One region of the Paraburkholderia sp. BR13444 genome, then DNA from elsewhere that is predicted to be linked to it. Evidence: predicted binding sites of a transcription regulator. Region 1 holds the regulator's gene; each other region holds the start of a gene.
What was found. The regulator LexA, encoded in region 1, represses DNA repair genes until DNA is damaged. The targets are predictions, from matches to a motif close to ACTGTATNNNNATACAGT.
Positions count from the first base shown of each region.

Region 2: the regulator LexA is predicted to act here: its motif matches at 2,674-2,691, upstream of recA (recombinase RecA).
Region 3: the regulator LexA is predicted to act here: its motif matches at 2,367-2,384, upstream of AB3X95_RS06275 (ATP-dependent helicase).
Region 4: the regulator LexA is predicted to act here: its motif matches at 2,554-2,571, upstream of AB3X95_RS06465 (PA0069 family radical SAM protein).

Region 1 covers NZ_JBFPKM010000001.1:470,790-475,653, reverse strand. The annotation lists gene cysT (sulfate ABC transporter permease subunit CysT) at 1-883, opposite strand, end outside; gene AB3X95_RS02125 (sulfate ABC transporter substrate-binding protein) at 1,037-2,083, opposite strand; gene lexA (transcriptional repressor LexA) at 2,394-3,044, shown strand; gene AB3X95_RS02115 (hypothetical protein) at 3,155-3,499, shown strand; gene AB3X95_RS02110 (DUF2939 domain-containing protein) at 3,619-4,236, shown strand; gene AB3X95_RS02105 (universal stress protein) at 4,308-4,775, opposite strand.
Region 2 covers NZ_JBFPKM010000002.1:797,194-802,057, reverse strand. The annotation lists gene AB3X95_RS08075 (sensor histidine kinase) at 184-1,722, opposite strand; gene AB3X95_RS08070 (response regulator transcription factor) at 1,732-2,538, opposite strand; gene recA (recombinase RecA) at 2,793-3,869, shown strand; gene recX (recombination regulator RecX) at 3,877-4,635, shown strand; gene AB3X95_RS08055 (DUF2889 domain-containing protein) at 4,764-4,864, shown strand, end outside.
Region 3 covers NZ_JBFPKM010000002.1:423,287-428,150, forward strand. The annotation lists gene AB3X95_RS06270 (DUF4088 family protein) at 1-152, shown strand, start outside; gene AB3X95_RS06275 (ATP-dependent helicase) at 183-2,321, opposite strand; gene AB3X95_RS06280 (hypothetical protein) at 2,444-2,707, opposite strand; gene AB3X95_RS06285 (hypothetical protein) at 2,799-3,317, opposite strand; gene AB3X95_RS06290 (RNA-binding S4 domain-containing protein) at 3,676-3,894, shown strand; gene AB3X95_RS06295 (MATE family efflux transporter) at 4,189-4,864, shown strand, end outside.
Region 4 covers NZ_JBFPKM010000002.1:461,163-466,026, forward strand. The annotation lists gene AB3X95_RS06455 (sorbosone dehydrogenase family protein) at 1-647, shown strand, start outside; gene AB3X95_RS06460 (NINE protein) at 845-1,312, shown strand; gene AB3X95_RS06465 (PA0069 family radical SAM protein) at 1,344-2,495, opposite strand; gene AB3X95_RS06470 (Lrp/AsnC ligand binding domain-containing protein) at 2,641-3,129, opposite strand; gene AB3X95_RS06475 (D-amino acid dehydrogenase) at 3,310-4,596, shown strand; gene AB3X95_RS06480 (acyl-CoA dehydrogenase) at 4,737-4,864, opposite strand, start outside.

The sequences.
Region 1 (4,864 bases):
CACCGATTGCCGCGACGCTCGTGGCCACTGGCGCCGGCCCCGCATTGCCGCGGCTCGTGCGCCGCTGCAGCCACCACTGCAGCGTGTTGATCAGCAGCAGCATCAGGAACGACACGACCAGCATCACGACCGCGAGCGCCGTCGCGCCCGCATAGTCGTATTGCTCGAGCTTCGTGATGATCAGGAGCGACGTGATCTCCGACTTCATCGGCACATTGCCGGCGATGAAGATCACCGAGCCGTATTCGCCGAGCGCGCGCGCGAAGGCGAGCGCGAAGCCGGTCAAGAGCGCCGGGAACACGGCCGGCAGCACGACGCGGCGAAACGTGAGCCAGCGCGACGCGCCGAGGCACGCGGCCGCCTCCTCCTGCTCGCGCTCGAACTCCTCGAGCACCGGCTGCACCGTGCGCACGACGAACGGCAGGCCGATGAACGTCAGCGCGACCAGCACACCGACCGGCGTGAACGCGATCTTGATGCCGAGCGGCGCGAGGAACTGGCCGATCCAGCCGTTACCCGCATACACGGCCGCGAGCGAAATGCCCGCGACCGAGGTGGGCAGCGCGAACGGCAGATCGACGACCGCATCGACGATGCGCTTGAACGGAAACGTGTAGCGCACCAGCACCCACGCGACGAGAAAGCCAAACACCGCGTTGATCAGCGCGCCGCCGAGCGCCGAGAAGAACGTCAGCCGATACGACGCGAGCACGCGCGGCGACGCCACCGCGCGCACAAACTGGTCCCAGTCGAGCGTCGCGGTTTTCAGAAAGGTCGCCGCCAATGGAATCAGCACCACGAGGCTCAAATAAGCCACCGTGATGCCGAGTGTCAGGCCAAAGCCGGGCAATGCGCTCGGCTTGCGGAAGGTCAACGTGGTCATGCTGGATACTCGTTCATGGTTGATGCTCGCGCGGTTGTTCGTGTTGCGGTGTTGCGGTACTACCGCCCTGCTGGCCACCGGGTCCCGGTTAGCCGAAAGCGCGCCCATTGGGCGCGCCCTTGTTGCCTGTGCCCGTGCTTCAGGCGATGGTTGTTACTGCGGCTGATAAATCGAATCGAATACGCCGCCGTCCGCGAAATGGGTCTTCTGCGCGTTGGTCCAGCCGCCGAACGAATCGTCGATCGTGTACAGCTTCAGCTTCGGAAACTTCGCGGTCAGATCGGCCGGCACCTTGTTCGAACGCGGACGATAGAAATTGCGCGCGGCGATCTCCTGCCCTTCCTCGCTATACAGGAAGTTCAGATACGCGTCGGCCAGCTTGCGCGTGCCGTGTTTGTCGACGACCTTGTCGACCACCGCGACCGGCGGCTCGGCCAGGATGCTCACCGTCGGCACCACGATCTCGAACTTGTCCGGACCGAACTCCTTCACCGACAGAAACGCTTCGTTTTCCCACGCGATCAGCACATCGCCGATACCGCGCTGCACGAAGCTGGTGGTCGCGCCGCGCGCGCCCGAATCGAGCACGCCGGCGTTCTTGTACAGCTTGCTGACGAACTCCTTGGCCTTCTGGTCGTTGCCGCCCGGCTGATGCTCGGCGTACGCCCACGCGGCCAGGTAGTTCCAGCGCGCGCCGCCCGAGGTCTTCGGATTCGGCGTCACGATCGACACGCCCGGCTTCACCAGATCGTCCCAATCCTTGATGTGCTTCGGGTTGCCCTTGCGCACCAGAAACACGATCGTCGACGTGTACGGCGATGCGTTGTCCGGCAGACGCTTCTGCCAGTTCTTGTCGACCAGCCCCTTGTTCGCGATGGCGTCGATGTCGTAAGCGAGCGCGAGCGTCACGACGTCGGCCTGCAGACCGTCGACCACCGAGCGAGCCTGCGCGCCCGAGCCGCCGTGCGACTGCTTGAAGGTGACGGCTTCGCCGGTCTTGGCCTTCCATTCTTTGCCGAATGCCTGATTGATGTCCTGATACAGCTCGCGCGTCGGATCGTAGGACACGTTCAGCAGCGTGGTGTCGGCGTGCGCGACGCCGCTTGCGCCCAACATGCCGAGCGTACCCGCCGCGCCGACGGCAAGCGCCGTGATCAGTTTTCTGGTTCGAGCCGCGAGCCCCGTATGCCGATGGTCCATTTCAATATTTCTCCGCGTGATGTCCGCTGTTGAGCGTCTGGTGTTGTTTTGCGTCGCGGTCACGTGCACATGAGCGCTAACCGGAAGCCAGTCTATCGAAGGGCTTTCATCATTAAAAATAATGTTTCTTCATTTTTTAATGCCCAAAAGTGGTAACGGCAGACGCGCTGGCTGCTCAGACGCCGAAATCGTCGCCATGTCGCCGATAAACGACGCCCCAGCGCGCCCCTTGCGTCGAACTTAAAGTAAAGCTTGAAATGCACCGAATACTGTATAAAAATACAGTCACCTGTTCATACATACAGTGGCCATGACCAAACTCACCGCACGACAGCAGCAGGTTTTCGATCTGATCCGCCGCGCGATCGAACGCACCGGCTTTCCGCCCACTCGCGCGGAAATTGCCGCCGAACTCGGTTTCAGCTCGGCCAATTCCGCGGAAGAGCATCTGCGCGCGCTGGCGCGCAAGGGCGTGATCGAACTCGCGGCCGGCGCGTCGCGCGGCATCCGCCTGCTGTCCGGGCAGGAGGATGCGCCGCACCAGTTCACGCTGCCGCATGCGGGCCTGATGCAGTTGTCACTGCCGCTGATCGGCCGGGTCGCGGCGGGTAGCCCGATCCTCGCGCAGGAACATATCTCGCAGCACTACGCGTGCGACCCGGCGCTGTTCTCGAGCAAGCCCGACTACCTGCTGAAGGTGCGCGGCCTGTCGATGCGCGACGCCGGCATTCTCGACGGCGACCTGCTCGCGGTGCAAAAGCGCAGCGAAGCGAAAGACGGCCAGATCATCATTGCGCGGCTTGGCGACGACGTGACGGTCAAGCGTCTGAAGCGCCGGCCGAACGGCCTCGAACTGATCGCCGAAAACCCCGACTACGACAACATCTTCGTGGAAACCGGCAGCGCGGATTTCGCGCTCGAAGGGATCGCGGTCGGGCTGATTCGCCCCAGCGAGTTCTGATCTTTATTGCCGGAACGCTCGCGCCGGTTTGTCCGAACCAAGCCGCATTAACGCCCGCATTAACGCCCGCATTACGCCGCGAATTCAAGCCGCATCGTCTGGAGAGACTCATGGAACGCCTTGCCCGCCTGCTGCCTTTTCGCCAGTTCGGCCGTCTGCGCCATCTGCGCAAGCTAACGCCTTGCGCGCCGATCGAGGCGCCCGCGGCGCGCACGCCGTCGCTGTTCGACGTGCCTGCCGAAGCTTGCGGTCTGCCGTCGTCGTTGCCGGCGTTTGCGCGCGTATCGCTGAATTCGGCGCTGAATATCGCGGAGCCCGCGCGCCGCGCTCCGGTGCGGGTCTATCATGGACCGTCGCGACTGATCATGGTCGGCACCGTCGACGCCGTATGCCGTATGATCGATCGTTGCATAGCCGACGAAGCCAACGTGCACGGCGCGGTGTTCGAAGCCTGAGCGAATTCTGAGCACGCATGCAATAAGCACTTCGGATGTTCAGAGATTCGCGTGGGATGGGATCGTTTCGACCTCGCCGTGGTCGACGTTAGATCATCACTGACGTGGAGTCCCATTCGATGACAATTCCGAAACGCACACAGGGCAGCGCCACCCGGCCGCTGCTGATCACGCTGATCGTGGTGATCGTGATTGCCGCGCTGGGGTTTATTTACGCGTCGCCGTATCTCGCGGTGAACAATCTCAAACGCGCGGCAGACGCGCGTGACGTGCAAACCGTCAATCAGTACGTCGACTTCCCCGCGCTGCGGGATAGCCTAAAGCAGCAGGTGGGCGCCATGCTGACGCGCCGGCTTGAAGCGGATGCCGGCAACAAGATGGCCACGATCGGCGCGGTGATCGGCGTGACACTGATTGGCCCGCTCGTCGATGCCTATGCGACACCCGACGGCGTCGCGGCACTGCTGAACGGCATGCCGCCGCGCGGCACACCGGGCGAGCAACCGTCAGCACCGCCAGCCGCGGGCGGAGAAGCGCCGGCCGCATCGGCCGCGGGCGACACCACCACGCACACAAGCGCGCCACCGCCCGGGCGTCAAAGCACGGCCGGCTATCGGAGTCTCAACGAGTTTGTGGTCACGTACCGGCGCGGCGAAGGCAACGCGAACTATTCGGCCATCTTTCGTCGCGAAGGTCTGGTCACGTGGAAGCTCGCGGCGATCAATCTGAACGAGTGAGGTTCAGGCCGTGAACTGCGGAGATGCGCGGGCTGGCCATTGGAGCCAGCCGCGTGTCAGGTTTGTTCGTATTACGCCGCGGCCGCCTGCTGCTGCTCCTGCGCTGACGAGCACGCCACCAGAATGCTGCACGACACGCGGTCGAGCAGCGGCGTGTTGCCCGCCCCCATCCACCACCTCGACAAACCGGTCCGGCAGCGATGTCCCACCACCACGAGGTCGACGTGCAACTCGTTGGCAAGATTGGCGATCTCGTCGATCGGATGACCGAATGCGAAATGCCCCTGCGCGTTCACGCCTCGCTCGGTCAGCCAATTCACGCCCTCCTGCAGGATTTCGCGGGCCGTTTTTTCGAAGCTTCCGCAGGCCACATCGGTCAATAAGCCCGCGCTTTGCGCGATGCTCGAACGCATGTCTACTACCGACAGCAGATGCGTTTCCGCCTTCAGGTCCAACGCCAGATCGGCGCCGCAACGCAGGGCTTTGCGGCCTTCGCGCGAGCCGTCGTAGCACAACAGGATTTTCTGATAGCTCGCCATCTGTCTTCTCCCATTCGCGCGGAAAGCGCGGTCTGAATCAATCATGGTGCGCCGCAATTCGGCTTGCAAGGGATGGAAAACGCTAAGTG
Region 2 (4,864 bases), on a different contig from region 1:
TCCCCGTGCAACCGATTATTGGAGTGGAAACTTACGGCGTTCTGACTCGACGCCAAAACCTGGGGTAGTCCGGTAAACCGGCGAACAGGCGATCAATTTCGGTCAATGTGCGGCGAAATTTGCGCGATCCGCGCTGAAATATCTCAAAAACACGCTGACGGTCAAGCTGACGATCCGGCCGTGTTAGGGTAAGTCCCGTCCCCGTTCGAGCACCTGCAAGCTGACACGCACCAGGGTGCCGGCGAGCCGCGGCGACTCCTGGTAGACGTTGTCGTCGATGGCGAGCTCGCCGCCGTGCATCGCCGCGATCTCGCGCACGATCGCGAGACCGAGGCCGCTGCCGTCGCCCTCGCGGCCCAGAATCCGGTAGAAGCGCTCGACCACGCGCGAGCGCTCGCTGGCCGGAATGCCGAGCCCGGTGTCCTCGACTTCCAGATGCACGAGCCGCGCCGGGGCGTCGTGGCGCACGCGCACGGTGATGCGGCCGCCCGCCGGCGTATACCGGATCGCGTTGTCGATCAGATTCGACAGCATTTCGCGCAGCATCACCGGATTGCCAGCGACTTCGACCGGCTCGTCGGGTGCTTCGTAGCCGAGGTCCATCTGCTTCGCGAGCGCGGCCTGCACCCATTCGCGCACCGCGCTGCGGGCGAGCTCGCCGAGTTCGACCGGCGTGAAGATCTGCCCCGACCGACGGTTCTCCGCGCGCGCGAGCGCGAGCAGCTGCGTGACGAGCCGCGCGGCGTGCTCGGAGCTCGTCGCGATCTGTTCGAGCGAGCGATGCACCTCGGCCGACGCGTTCTGGCGCAGCGCAAGCTCGGCCTGCGTGCGCAGGCCGGCGAGCGGCGTTTTCATTTGATGCGCGGCGTCGGCGATGAAGCGCTTTTGCAGCTCCATGTTCTGTTCGAGGCGCGTGAGCAGATCGTTGAACGACGTGACGAGCGGCTCGATTTCCGGCGGCGCGCGGCGCGCTTCGAGCGGCGACAGATCGTCCGGCCGGCGCGCGCGGATATGCGCCTGCAGCGCATGCAGCGGTTCCAGCCCGCGCGACAGCCCGAACCACACGAGCAGGATCGCGAGCGGCAGGATCACGAACTGCGGCAGGATCACGCCCTTGATGATGTCGTTGGCGAGCTGGCTGCGCTTGTCGAGCGTTTCGGCGACCTGCACCAGCACGGGCTGCGCGCCCGGCGTCTGCGGAAACTCGACGGTCGTATACGCGACGCGGATGTCATTGCCCCGCAGCACGTCGTCGCGGAATTCGACGAGGCCCGGTGGCGGGCGGTCCTCCTCGTGCGGCAGCGGCATGTCGCGCTCGCCGGCCACCAGCTCGCCGCGCGTGCCGAGCACCTGAAAGAACACGCTGTCGACGTTGTCGGCGCGCAGGAAATCGCGCGTCGACTCGGGCAGCGACAGCTCCGCGACGCCGTTGACCGGATGGATCTGGCGCGCGAGCACATAGGCGTCGGTTTCGAGCGCGCGGTCGAACGGGCCGTTCGCGATCGACTTCGCGACCAGATAGGTGACCGCGAGGCTCATCGGCCACAGCAGCAGCAGCGGCGCGAGCATCCAGTCGAGAATCTCGCCGAACAGGGAGCGCGGACGCGCTTCGGCGGCGGCTTCGGTTTCGTCGGGCGGGGCGAACGGGTTGGCGTAGCGCGCGTCGCGCGCCTCGTCGAGGTCCGCCGCGTGCGCCGTGGCGCGATCAGCGCGTGCGGACATCGCTGGCCTCTATTTGTAGTGATGGCTCGCCGGCATCGCGGCAGACGACGGCGGGGTGGATGGTGGTGCCGCTTGTGCCCCTTGTGCCGCTTGTGCCGTTTGCGGCTCGGAGCCGGCAGCGGCGGCGGGCGTGTTCGCATTCGCCGGCGGCGCCGCTTTTTCGAGGCAGTAGCCGAGCCCGCGCACGGTGATGATGCGCACGCCGCTCGGCTCGATCTTCTTGCGCAGCCGGTGCACGTAGACTTCGATCGCGTTGTTGCTGACTTCCTCGCCCCATTCGCACAGATGGTCGACCAGTTGCTCTTTCGAGACCAGCCGGCCGATCCGTTGCAGCAGCACTTCGAGCAGACCGAGCTCGCGCGCGGACAGGTCGATCACCTGGTCGTTGACATAGGCGATGCGGCCCACCTGATCGAACGACAGCGAGCCATGCCGCACGACGGTCGGGCCGCCGCCGGCGCCGCGCCGCGTCAGCGCGCGCACGCGGGCTTCGAGTTCGTTCAGCGCGAAGGGCTTGGCCATGTAATCGTCGGCGCCGAGGTCGAGGCCTTTGACGCGTTCGTCGACACTGTCTGCGGCGGTCAGGATCAGCACGGGCAGGTTCGAATTGCGCGCGCGCAGGCGGCGCAGCACCTCGAGCCCGGACATGCGCGGCAGGCCCAGATCGAGGATCAATAGGTCGAACGTCTGCATTGACAACGCGGTATCGGCTTCTACGCCGCTTTTGACGTGATCGACCGCATAGGCCGATTGGCGGAGTGATCGAACCAGACCGTCCGCGAGTATGCTGTCGTCTTCGGCAATCAGAATTCGCATGGTGCGCCAGCCTGGCTTTGCCGGCACCGTGGGGCTTGCCCCGGTGCGCAGCGGTCTCCGAACATTATTGTGGGTAGTGGGGGTGACGCGACAGTAAAAATGCGCGTTCGCATCATAATCGCGCTTGCCAAAACCACTGTTTTTTTATACAGTGTCTGCGTTTCGTGTGATGTCCTGCAGGCTCCGCTCAATTCGAGTGAAACCACGGGTGCACACCTGCCTCAGACGCCGTTCATCATAGCAAAGGACGATTCATGGAAGAAAGCAAGAAAGGCTCGGCTGGACTGACTGCTGAAAAGAGCAAGGCTCTCGCCGCCGCGCTCGCGCAGATCGAAAAGCAGTTCGGCAAAGGGTCGGTCATGCGGCTCGGCGCAGGTGAGGCAGTCGAAGACATCCAGGTGGTCTCCACCGGATCGCTCGGCCTCGATATCGCACTGGGCGTCGGCGGTTTGCCGCGCGGCCGCGTGGTCGAAATCTACGGTCCGGAATCGTCCGGTAAAACCACGCTGACGCTGCAGGTCATCGCCGAAATGCAGAAGCTCGGCGGCACCGCGGCGTTCATCGACGCGGAACACGCGCTGGACATTCAATACGCGGGCAAGCTCGGCGTCAACGTCGCCGACCTGCTGGTCTCGCAGCCGGACACCGGCGAGCAGGCGCTCGAAATCGCCGACGCGCTGGTGCGCTCGGGCTCGATCGACATGATCGTGATCGACTCGGTGGCGGCGCTGGTGCCGAAGGCGGAAATCGAAGGCGAAATGGGCGACTCGCTGCCGGGTCTGCAGGCGCGTTTGATGTCGCAGGCACTGCGCAAGCTGACCGGCACGATCAAGCGCACGAACTGCCTCGTGATCTTCATCAACCAGATCCGCATGAAGATCGGCGTGATGTTCGGCAACCCGGAAACCACCACGGGCGGTAATGCGCTGAAGTTCTACGCGTCGGTGCGTCTGGACATTCGCCGCATCGGTTCGATCAAGAAGAACGACGAAGTGATCGGCAACGAAACGCGCGTGAAGGTCGTCAAGAACAAGGTGTCGCCGCCGTTCCGCGAAGCGATCTTCGACATCCTGTACGGCGAGGGCATCTCGCGTCAGGGCGAAATCATCGACCTCGGCGTGCAGGCGAAGATCGTCGACAAGGCTGGCGCATGGTACAGCTACAACGGCGAGCGGATCGGTCAGGGCAAGGACAACGCGCGTGAATTCCTGCGCGAAAATCCGGACATCGCTCGCGAAATCGAAAACCGTATCCGCGAATCGCTGGGCGTCACCGCGATGGCGGACGCCGTGACTGGCGCGGACGCTGAAGTCGCGGACGAAGAAGAGTAAGCATCACGTGATACGCAAAGGCCGGCCGCTGTCCGGTTCCGACTCTGGACGCTACCCGGACGGCCCGCGCGACACGGCGGATGGATCGCCAGATTCCGGCGATCCGTTCGAATCGTTCGACGCACACGACCGCGCCGCAGGCCGCGGTCCGCAGCGTACACGGTCTGCATCCCCTGCAGCATCGTCCAGCCCGGATTTCTCCGGGCGCGATTCCCGCCCCCCCTCCGAAGTCACCTACAGCCGTTCGCGTCGCCAGGCCGACGAAGCGACGCCGGGGCAGGCCGACCAGGACGACAGCAGAAAATCCCAACGCCCAGGCCGTTCGCTGAAAGCACGGGCGCTCGGCTATCTGTCGCGTCGCGAATATAGCCGCGCCGAACTCGCGCGCAAGCTGAAGCCCTACGTCGAGGAAACCGATTCGCTCGACACGGTGCTTGACTCGCTGGAAGCCGAAAACTGGCTGTCGGACTCGCGCTTCGCGGAAAGTCTGGTTCACCGGCGCGCATCGCGGCTTGGCACGAGCCGCATTCTCGGTGAACTGAAGCAGCACGCGCTGAACCCGGCGCTCGTCGAAGAGGCGAGTGCGCAATTGCGTGAAACCGAACTCGCGCGCGCCCAGGCGGTCTGGCTCAAGAAGTTCGGCCAGCTGCCACAAACGCCGGCGGAGCGCGCGAAGCAGGCGCGCTTCCTCGCGTCGCGCGGCTTCTCCGGCGCGACGATCGGCAAGATCCTGAAGGGTATCGACGACATCTGGGACGGCGACTAGCACGTCAGCCCTGACGGCCGTCGATTGCCACGCCGTAACCCGGCTCGAGGCCATGCGCAATCGGGGCTGTCCCAAATACCCGTTATGCTAAAATCCTGAGGTTTTCCAATCCGGCCTTTCCTTCCCGCATGTCGCTCTCCCCGCCAGTGTCCCGTCAGTTGCGCCATCGTCGCGCAATCAGAGCGGAAGCTTACGAGCGAGCCGATGGCCTGTGGGATGTGGAAGCGTG
Region 3 (4,864 bases), on a different contig from region 1:
CGCAGCAGATCATGGAGTATCTGCGGCTTTTGAAGCCGGAGATTTTCGTCGAGGAGCCGTACGACGTGTTCTCGCGGCTCGCGGCATGGCTGCGCAATTTCTTCGTGCCGCCGCCTCCGGTCGCGCAGCAACAGCAGCGGCAGCCGCGTTGAGCTTCGACTGACCCGAGCGGCGCCGGCCGCTCAGTCCCACATCTTCCTGAGCTTCGCGGCGATCTCGATCCTGGCCTGCGCGGCCGCGGCGAGCCCCGCCGCGCTCGGCGCGCTCGCCACCGGCACGCGCGGCCATGCGTACGCGTCGAACAGCGGCAGCATCGGCGTGGCGATGAAGCGCGTGCGCGACGCCCACACATGGCGGTCGCCCAGATGGGTCTGGTTGTGCACGTAAAAGCGCTGCGGCACGACGATATGCAGGTCTTCCTTCGCGCGCGTCATCGCCACGTAGAGCAGGCGCCGCTCCTCGTCGATTTCCTCGTCGCTGCCGGTGCCCAGATCGGACGGAATGCAGCCGTCGACGCCATTCAGCACGAACACATTGCGCCACTCCTGGCCCTTTGCCGAATGGATCGTCGACAGGATCAGGTAATCCTCGTCGATCAGCGGCACGCCGGATTCGTCGCTGGTGGCGTCGGGCGGATCGAGCGTCAACTCGGTCAGGAAGCGCTCTCGCGACGGATAAGTACCCGCAATGCTTTCCATCTGCAGCAGGTCCGCGTGACGGATCGCGGCGTCCTCGTGATTGCGCTCCAGATGCGGTTCGTACCAGCGCCGCACCGTCTCGAACTCGGCCGGCCACGGCGTTTGCCGGCCATACACGCTCGACATCAGCTTGACGAACGGATGCCAGTCTTCCTGCGCCCTTGCGGGCGCCGCAAACGCGGCCAGCACACCGCCCGCGGTCGCGACCGGATCGCCGCCATCCGCGCGCGCGACGATGTCGTCGAGCACCTTCGCCGCGGTGGCCGGACCGACGCCCGGCAGCAGCTGCACGACGCGAAAGCCGGCGACGCGGTCGCGCGGATTCTCGGCCCAGCGCAGCACCGCGAGCACGTCCTTCACGTGCACCGAGTCGAGAAATTTGAGCCCGCCGAATTTGACGAACGGGATGTTGCGGCGCGTGAGCTCGATCTCGAGCGCGGCGCTGTGATGCGCGGCACGGAACAGCACCGCCTGCGACTTCAGCTTGACGCCCTGCTCGCGCGCTTCGAGCACCTGCTCGACGACGTAGCGAGCTTGCGCGGCGTCGTCGGCGACCGTGACGAGGCGCGGTCGCTGCGCCGACGCCTTGTCGGTCCACAGATTCTTCGTGTAGCGCTCGCTCGCGAGTTCGATCACCGCGTTCGACGCGGCGAGAATCGGCTCGGTGGATCGATAGTTGCGCTCGAGCGTGACCTGCTTCGCGGGCGGCTCGAATTGCGTGGGGAAATCGAGGATATTGCGCACGGTCGCGCCGCGAAACGAATAGATCGACTGCGCGTCGTCGCCGACCACGGTCAGGCCGCGGCCGTCCGGTTTCAGCGCGAGCAGGATCGACGCCTGCAGGCGGTTGGTGTCCTGGTATTCGTCGACCAGCACATGGTCGAAGCGCGCCGACAGATCGGCCGCGATGCTGGGCTCGGCGGCCATGTGCGACCAGTAGAGCAGCAGATCGTCGTAGTCGAGCACGCTCTGCTTCTGTTTGGCGTCGACGTACGCGGCGAACAGCCTGCGCAGATCGTCCTCCCACTCGCGACACCACGGAAACGCGCTGTCCAATACCTGTCCGAGCGATGCACCGGTGTTGACGACGCGCGAGTAGATCGCGAAGCAGGTGCCCTTCGCCGGAAAGCGCCGCTCTTTCGCGGACAGTCCGAGTTCGTGGCGCACGAGGTTCATCAGGTCCGCGGAGTCTTCGCGGTCGTTGATCGTGAACGCGGGCGCGAGGCCGATCAGATCCGCGTATTCGCGCAACAGCCGCGCGCCGACGCTGTGAAACGTGCCCGCCCACGTCAGCCCTTGCGCGAGCGCGGCGCGTGCACCGACGGTGGAAGCCGCGGCGCCGGTGATGCGTGTCACGCGGCGGGTCATTTCGAGTGCCGCGCGGCGCGAGAAGGTCAACAGCAGGATGCGCTGCGGATCGGCGCCCTTCACCACCAGATTAGCGACGCGATGCGCGAGCGTGTTGGTCTTGCCGGAGCCCGCGCCCGCGATCACGAGCAGCGCGCCGGGCAGCGCGTCGGGCGTGTCGGTCCCGTATTCGACGGCTTCGCGTTGGGCGTCGTTGAGCTTTGCGAGCCAGGCGGCGGTATCGAACGACGGAGCGGATTCGGCGACGGTGGACACTGAGCGGTTTTTGCGCGTTGGATGGATTTTCAGGATGCGACGCACACTGTATATCCATACAACCCAATGCGACAAGCGCCCCTTTTTTGGGGCGCCTGCCTGGCGGTCTACGCCGCGCGCTACTACTGCTTCTTCGCGTCCTTCACGTTGGCCTCAGCGGCGGCCTTGTCGGCATTGGCCTGCGCGTCGGTTTTGGTCTTGTCCGCTTTCGCCTGGGCGACCGCGGCTTTCTTGTCGGCCTTCGCCTGCTCTTTCACGGCCTTCTTGTCCGCGTGCGTGGCGGGCGCCGAAGCCGGGTCCGCGGTCTGCGCGAGCACGGCCGATGACAGGCAAGCCGCGATCAGCGCGGCGTAAATGCGGGTTCGGCTGGAACGGTCGATGTTCATCTGGGTTCTCCCTGAGGCACAGCTTGCAAAGTGCCAGACGCCCGCGGCGCGCGAGCCTCGCCGACCCACGCGCCGCGGCATCCAGCAGGGCTTAATGCTTGACGTCCGGGCCGTCGGTCTGCGCGGCAGCCTGCCCTTCCATCTCCATCTTCATTTCGTTGCTGGCGCTCTGTTTGTCCGCCTTCTGGTTCAGCTTCGCGCCGCGCACCTGCTCCTTGTACTGGTCCTTCGCGGCCTTCTGCTCAGCCTTCAGTTCCGCCTTCGAGGACTTTTTCGCCGCGCGATACTCGGCGTTGGCCTTCGCGTCGGCGTCGCGCTTCTGTACGAGCGGGTCGGTCGAGCCCGAAGCCGTCAGACGGCCCGGCGGCGGCGCGGCGACGCCTTGCGCGGCGGGCGCGCCCGGGACTTGCTGCATGCCTTGCGCCGACGGCGGGGCCTGCATGCCTTGGGCGCCGGCCGCGGACGGCGGCGCCATCTCGGCGGCCCCTTGGCTCTGGATCTGCGCCTGACCGCCGATGCCTGTTGCCGGCTGCGCGGTCTGCGCGACGGCGGCCGTCGCGGCAAAAACGGTGAGGGCGGTACCGATCAGGAGCGTACGAATCTGGGTCATGGCTATCCTCTCTAGACTTGGTTGTGACACGGGCGGACTCTCTGGCGTCGTGATGATGGAATGGCCCACGCGCCCCGCCCGGTCTATGCGTCGCTGGATGGGTGGCCGGGGAGCGATCCCGGAATACCAGCGGGCTTTGCTGCTGAGGTGGACTTTAGGAGTGAAATCCATCCGGCGCGACCAGCGTTACGCAACGTTTCACTCTCCACAACTGAATAACATCTACTTTCATTTGCTTGCGCGATGGCTCGCTCGATGCATCCAGCACAGGCGGGGACAGCCCCGCGCCGCCGCGCCGCCGTGCACTTGCTTTATGATGCGAACCCCAACGCGACCCCGTGCCCAAGGCGCAAACGTCATGCCCAATCTCAATTTCACGCTGACCGGCGAGTACGTCGAACTTCACAATCTGCTGAAGATCACGGGCCTCGCGGATAGCGGCGGTTCCGCGAAGATGATGGTCGCGGACGGCGCCGTGATGGTCGATGGCCGGGTCGAGACCCGCAAGACCTGCAAGATCCGCGCGGGCCAGGTCGTGCTGCTCGGCGATACGCGGATCGCGGTCCACGAAGGCTGAGCCACTCCGGAAATTCGCAGGACGCCGCGCACCGGAACTGTGCGTTGTCCATCGACATCGCCCGGGCGAGGCAATAAGCTGTCGGTTTCGACAGGTAAACGACGGACCGCGCCATGGGCGAGGAGTCGGCTGACCGGCTCGCCGCCGCGCCGCGGAATTTCTCCGCCCGCTGCCCCGCCGCTCCACCGCCCGTCGGAGCGCGGCGCGATGCAATGCGGCGCCGCTTGCGCCCGCCTCTCGCTGTCGCCACTGCGGTTGCCGCCGCAGTTGCCAACTTTCGCCGCCAGGCATTCGATGACTCAACCCAGCTTCGCCCACGCGGCCAGCCGGCCGCCGACCCTATCCCGCCACGCGGCCGACACCGCGCGGCTCGCCGCCCCGCTCGCGATCGCGCAACTGTCGCAGATGGCGATGAGCGTGACCGACACGATCCTGCTCGGCTCGCTGGGCCCCGACGCGCTCGCCGCCGGCGGTCTCGGCGCGAACCTCTTTTTCGTGGTCGTCACGCTGCTGCAGGGCGTGCTGACCTCGGTCAGCGTCAGCGTCGCGCACGCGCGCGGCGCGCAGGACGACGGCCGCGTGCCGCATATCTACTGGACCGGTTTCCTGCTGTCGGTGCTGCTGGCGGTGCCGGCGTTCATTCTGTTGTCGTTCGCGTCGCACATCCTGCTCGCGTTCGGCGAGCCGGGCCTGCTCGCGCACAACGTCGGCCAATACGCGGCGGTGCTGCGCTGGGGCGCGCCCGCGAGCCTGATCGGCGTCGGCCTGATGCGCTCGTTCCTGCCGGCGATCGGCGCGGCGCGGCGGCTGCTGTGGGTGTCGATCGTGAGCGTCGGCGTGAACGGCTTTCTGAACTACGGGCTGATTCACGGCGCGTATGGGCTGCCGCGGCTCGGCTTTCTCGGCTCCGCGGCCGCGACCACGATCACCGTGTGGCTGACCGCGCTCGTGCTGATGGCGCTGCTGCATC
Region 4 (4,864 bases), on a different contig from region 1:
CGCAAGGCGCGCCGTGCAACATTTGCGAGAGAGATCCGGACCGCTTTGCGCTGATTGGCCGCATGGACCCGGACGGTAGCCACTACGAGGTCGTCGCGCGCGGCATCCGCAATTCGGTTGGCTTCGCGTGGCATCCGGTCACCCACGAACTGTGGTTCACCGACAACGGTCGCGACCTGCTCGGCGACGACATTCCGAGCGACAAGCTCAGCCGTGCGTCACGAGTCGGCATGAACTTCGGCTTTCCGTACTGTCACGGCGGCGACACGCCCGACCCCGAGTTCGGCAAGGATCATCCGTGCAGCGACTTCACGCCGCCCGTGGTCAAGCTTGGCGCGCACGTGGCGGCGCTTGGCATGCGCTTCTACGACGGCCCGATGTTTCCGGCCGACTACCGCAACAACATCTTCATCGCCGAGCACGGCTCGTGGAACCGCAGCAAGAAGGTAGGCTACCGCGTGGTGCGCGTGATCACCGACCCCGACGGCAGCCACGCACGCCAGCAAGTCTTTGCCGAAGGCTGGTTGCAACCCGGCGAATCAGTGTGGGGCCGTCCCGCCGACGTGCTGCCGTTGCCGGACGGTTCGCTACTGATCAGCGACGATACCGCCGGCGCGATCTATCGCGTCACGTATTCGGCGCCGTAGAGCGCGGATGCATGCATGTCTGGCTGAGCGGCTGTACTGGTCTTCAGCCAGTTCCGGCGCGTTCCGCCGCCCCGCCTTCAGCGCGGGCGCTCGCCCTCAACGTAACCACCCGCCCGCCGCAGGCGTAGAATGCGCGTCGGTCCGCGCCCTGCGGCACACCGCTCCTTTCGACCGCCTGTCACTCTGCCCACGCGTTCATGTCCACCGTTGCCTCGACCTCCCCGCGCTTTAGATCCAAGACGCTTACCGCCGCGCTGGCGTTCCTGTTCGGCAGCCTCGGCGCCCACCGCTTCTATCTGTATGGCATCCGGGACATCTTCGGCTGGACGCATCTGCTCGGCACGCTGATCGGCATTCCCGGCGTGATGCTGCTGATCGCGACCGAGCGCGCGTCGATCCTCGGCTGGGTGCTCGCGTCGATCGGTGCGGTTTCACTGTTCGCTGCGTTTCTGGCCGCGCTCGTCTACGGGCTGCGTCCGGACCAAAAATGGGATGCGCAATTCAACGCCCACACGCAACGTAAAAGCCGCTCAGGTTGGACGGTCATTTTCGTCGTGATCTTTTCGCTGCTCATCGGTGCGTTTCTGCTGATGACCGGTCTCGCGCTCGCGTTCCAGACCTACTTCGAAAGCCAGGTCGAAGCGGCCAAAGCGATTTCGCAGTAACACCCGTGGGCCCAGCAGGCATTCCTGCGCACTAGAAAAGCCTCAATTGCGAATTGTCACGCGCCGGCGCGCTCGCCTGCTCGGCGCGCGGCGACTCGATCCGGCGGAAGTGCGACATGTCGAGAATGCCGCGGTCACGCCCGCTCAGCCCCAACCGGCGCGCGGCCTTGTGAAAGCGCTGCTTGAGCAGATCCGCCCATAACCCCTCTCCCTTCATGCGGGTCGAAAACGACGAGTCGTAATCCTTGCCGCCCCGCATGTCGTGCACACGGTTCATCACGCGCTCGGCCCGATCCGGGAAGTGTGCGCTCAGCCAATCCTTGAACAACGGCGCGACCTCCCACGGCAACCGCAGCACGATATAGCTCGCGTTGCTGGCGCCCGCTTCCGCGCACGCTTCGAGCACGCGCTCCATGTCCGGTTCGGTGACGAACGGGATCACCGGCGCGATGCTGACGCCGACCGGAATGCCCGCCCCACTTAGCGTGCGGATCGTGCGCAGGCGGCGCGACGGCGTGGCCGCGCGCGGCTCGAGCGTGCGCGCGATGTCGGCGTCCAGCGTGGTGATCGTGATCGCGGCCATGAATTGCCCGCGCTCCGCCATCGGCGCGAGCAGGTCGATATCGCGCTCGATCAGAGACGATTTGGTGATCGCCGCGAACGGGTGATTGCGCTCGCTGAGCACCTCGATCACCCGACGCGTAAGTCGCAAGTCGCGTTCGGCCGGCTGCCATGCGTCGGTCGCGACGCCGAGCGCGATCGGCTCGGGCACATAGGACTTCTTCGACAGTTCCCGCTCGAGCAGTTCCGGCGCGTTGATCTTCGCGTAGATGCGGCTTTCGAAATCGAGCCCCGGCGACAACCCCAGGTAACTGTGCGTGGGCCGCGCGAAGCAATAGATGCAACCGTGCTCGCAACCGCGATACGGATTCAGCGACACATTGAACGGAATGTCCGGCGACGCGTTGCGTGTGAGGATGGTTTTCGCGCGCTCCTCGAACACCTGCGTGCGCAGGAGCTTCGGCTCGCAGTCTTCGTCGGCCGCCTGCCAGCCGTCATCGACGGCCTCGCGCTGGTCGACTTCGTAGCGGCCTTGCAGGTTCGTGACCGCACCGCGCCCCTTGCGAGGCGCCGGCGGCGCGATCGGAAATTCGGGAATGTCAGGGGTGTCGGGGTCATCCACGGCGGGCCACGCGAAGCAAACGCAAACAGAAAGCGCCAAAGGAAAACGGCGCAAAACACCTGTATAAATATACAGTATTTACGCCGTTTGTCGAGCACTTCGTTGGCCGCGGGATGCGCGGCGAGTCCCGTCAGCGATCGGACACTTAGTCGGTAACAGCGATCGTCAGCGTCTCCTTGATTTCCTCCATCACCACATAGCTCTTCGACTGCACCGCTCCCGGCAACTGCAGCAGGATGTCGCCGAGCAACTTGCGGTAGTCGGCCATTTCGCCGATGCGCGCCTTGATCAGATAGTCGAAATCTCCCGACACGAGGTGGCACTCGAGCACCTCGGGGATCTTCTGCACCTCGCGGCGGAACTGGTCGAACATGTTGCCGCTCTTGTGATCGAGCGTGATCTCGACGAACACCAGCAGCGCCGCGCCCAGCTCGGCCGGATTCACGCGCGCATAGTAGCCGGTGATCACGCCGTCGCGCTCCATCCGCTTGACGCGCTCTATGCAAGGTGTCACCGACAGACCGACCCGTTCCGCCAGGTCCTTCATCGCCATACGGCCGTCCTGCTGCAGGAGCCGCAGGATCTTGTGATCGAGCTTATCGAGAGCCCGCACGGGATGGCGCTGGGTACGCATAGTGTTTTTGCTGAAAATGATGAAAATACGATAACAAAACCTGCTTCACTGTTAATAGTATAGCGGTTAACACTGGGCAGACGGCATTTCACCTCACGTTGCAGCTCGTTGAATCGAAGCAGATCGAATCCAGCGAAACGCGCCTTGCCCTCACTCAATTTTTGGATATCTGGAGCAGCTATGCGAGTCGTCGTTTTGGGCAGTGGCGTCGTCGGTGTAACGAGCGCGTACTACCTCGCACGCGCCGGTCACGAAGTGACCGTCATCGATCGCGAGGCCGGCCCGGCGCTCGAAACCAGCTTTGCCAACGCTGGCCAGATCTCGCCGGGCTACGCGTCGCCGTGGGCCGCGCCGGGCGTGCCGCTGAAAGCCGTCAAGTGGATGTTCCAGAAGCACGCGCCGCTCGCGATCCGCCTCGACGGCACCGCGTTCCAGCTGCAATGGATGTGGCAGATGCTGCAGAACTGCACGGCGCCGCGCTATGCGGTGAACAAGGGCCGCATGGTGCGGCTCGCCGAATACAGCCGCGACTGCCTGCAGGCGCTGCGCGCCGACACCGGCATCCAGTACGAAGGCCGCACCGGTGGCACGCTGCAGGTATTTCGCACGCAGCAGCAGTTCGACGGCGCCGCGAAAGACATCGCCGTGCTGCAGGAAGCCAACGTGCCGTACGAACTGCTGAGCGCCGACCAACTCGGCAAGGCCGAACCGGCGCTCGCTGCGGTGTCGCACAAGCTCACCGGCGGCCTGCGCCTGCCAGGCGACGAAACCGGCGACTGCCAGATGTTCACGACGCGACTCGCGGCACTCGCCGAGCAACTGGGCGTCAAGTTCCGCTACAACACGCCGATCGACGCGCTCGCGATGGCAGGCGGCCGCATCGCCGGCGTGCAGTGCGGCGGCGAACTGGTGCGCGCGGACTCGTTCGTGGTCGCGCTCGGCTCGTACTCGACGCGCTTCCTCGACGGCATCGTGAAGATTCCGGTCTATCCGCTGAAGGGCTATTCGATCACCGCGCCGATCGTCGACGCGGCTGCCGCGCCGGTGTCGACCGTGCTCGACGAGACCTACAAGATCGCGATCACGCGCTTCGATGACCGGATTCGCGTCGGCGGCATGGCTGAGGTCGTGGGCTTCGACAAATCACTGCGCGAGGCGCGCCGCAAGACGCTCGAGCTTTCGGTGAACGACCTGTTCCCGGGCGGCGGCGATACGTCGAAGGCGACGTTCTGGACCGGTCTACGGCCAATGACGCCGGACAGCACGCCGATCGTCGGCCGCACGCCGGTGCCGAACCTGTTCCTGAACACCGGCCACGGCACGCTCGGCTGGACGATGTCGTGCGGCTCAGGCCAACTGCTCGCCGACCTGATGTCGGGCAAGCAACCGGCGATTCGCGCGGACGATCTGTCGGTGCATCGCTATCTCGGCGAGACCGCGGGCGAACATCGGCCGGCGTATGCGTGAGGTCGAGCGCGTGCGCTGACGCGGCCCTGACCGCAAGCGCACGCGGCAACAAACAGCAGCGGCAAAAACAAACGGCGCCTCGCGAGGCGCCGTTTGTTTTCCAAGGTGCCGCCGCAATCGCGGCAGGCACCGAGGCATGCTTAGAACTGGTCTTCCGACAAAGCCAGCACGCCCTCGCCACCCTTCGCGCTGACGATCGCCACTTCGAGCGCCGCCGCCTGCGGCAGCATATGCTCGGCGTAAAACCGCGCGGTCGCAATCTTCGCGT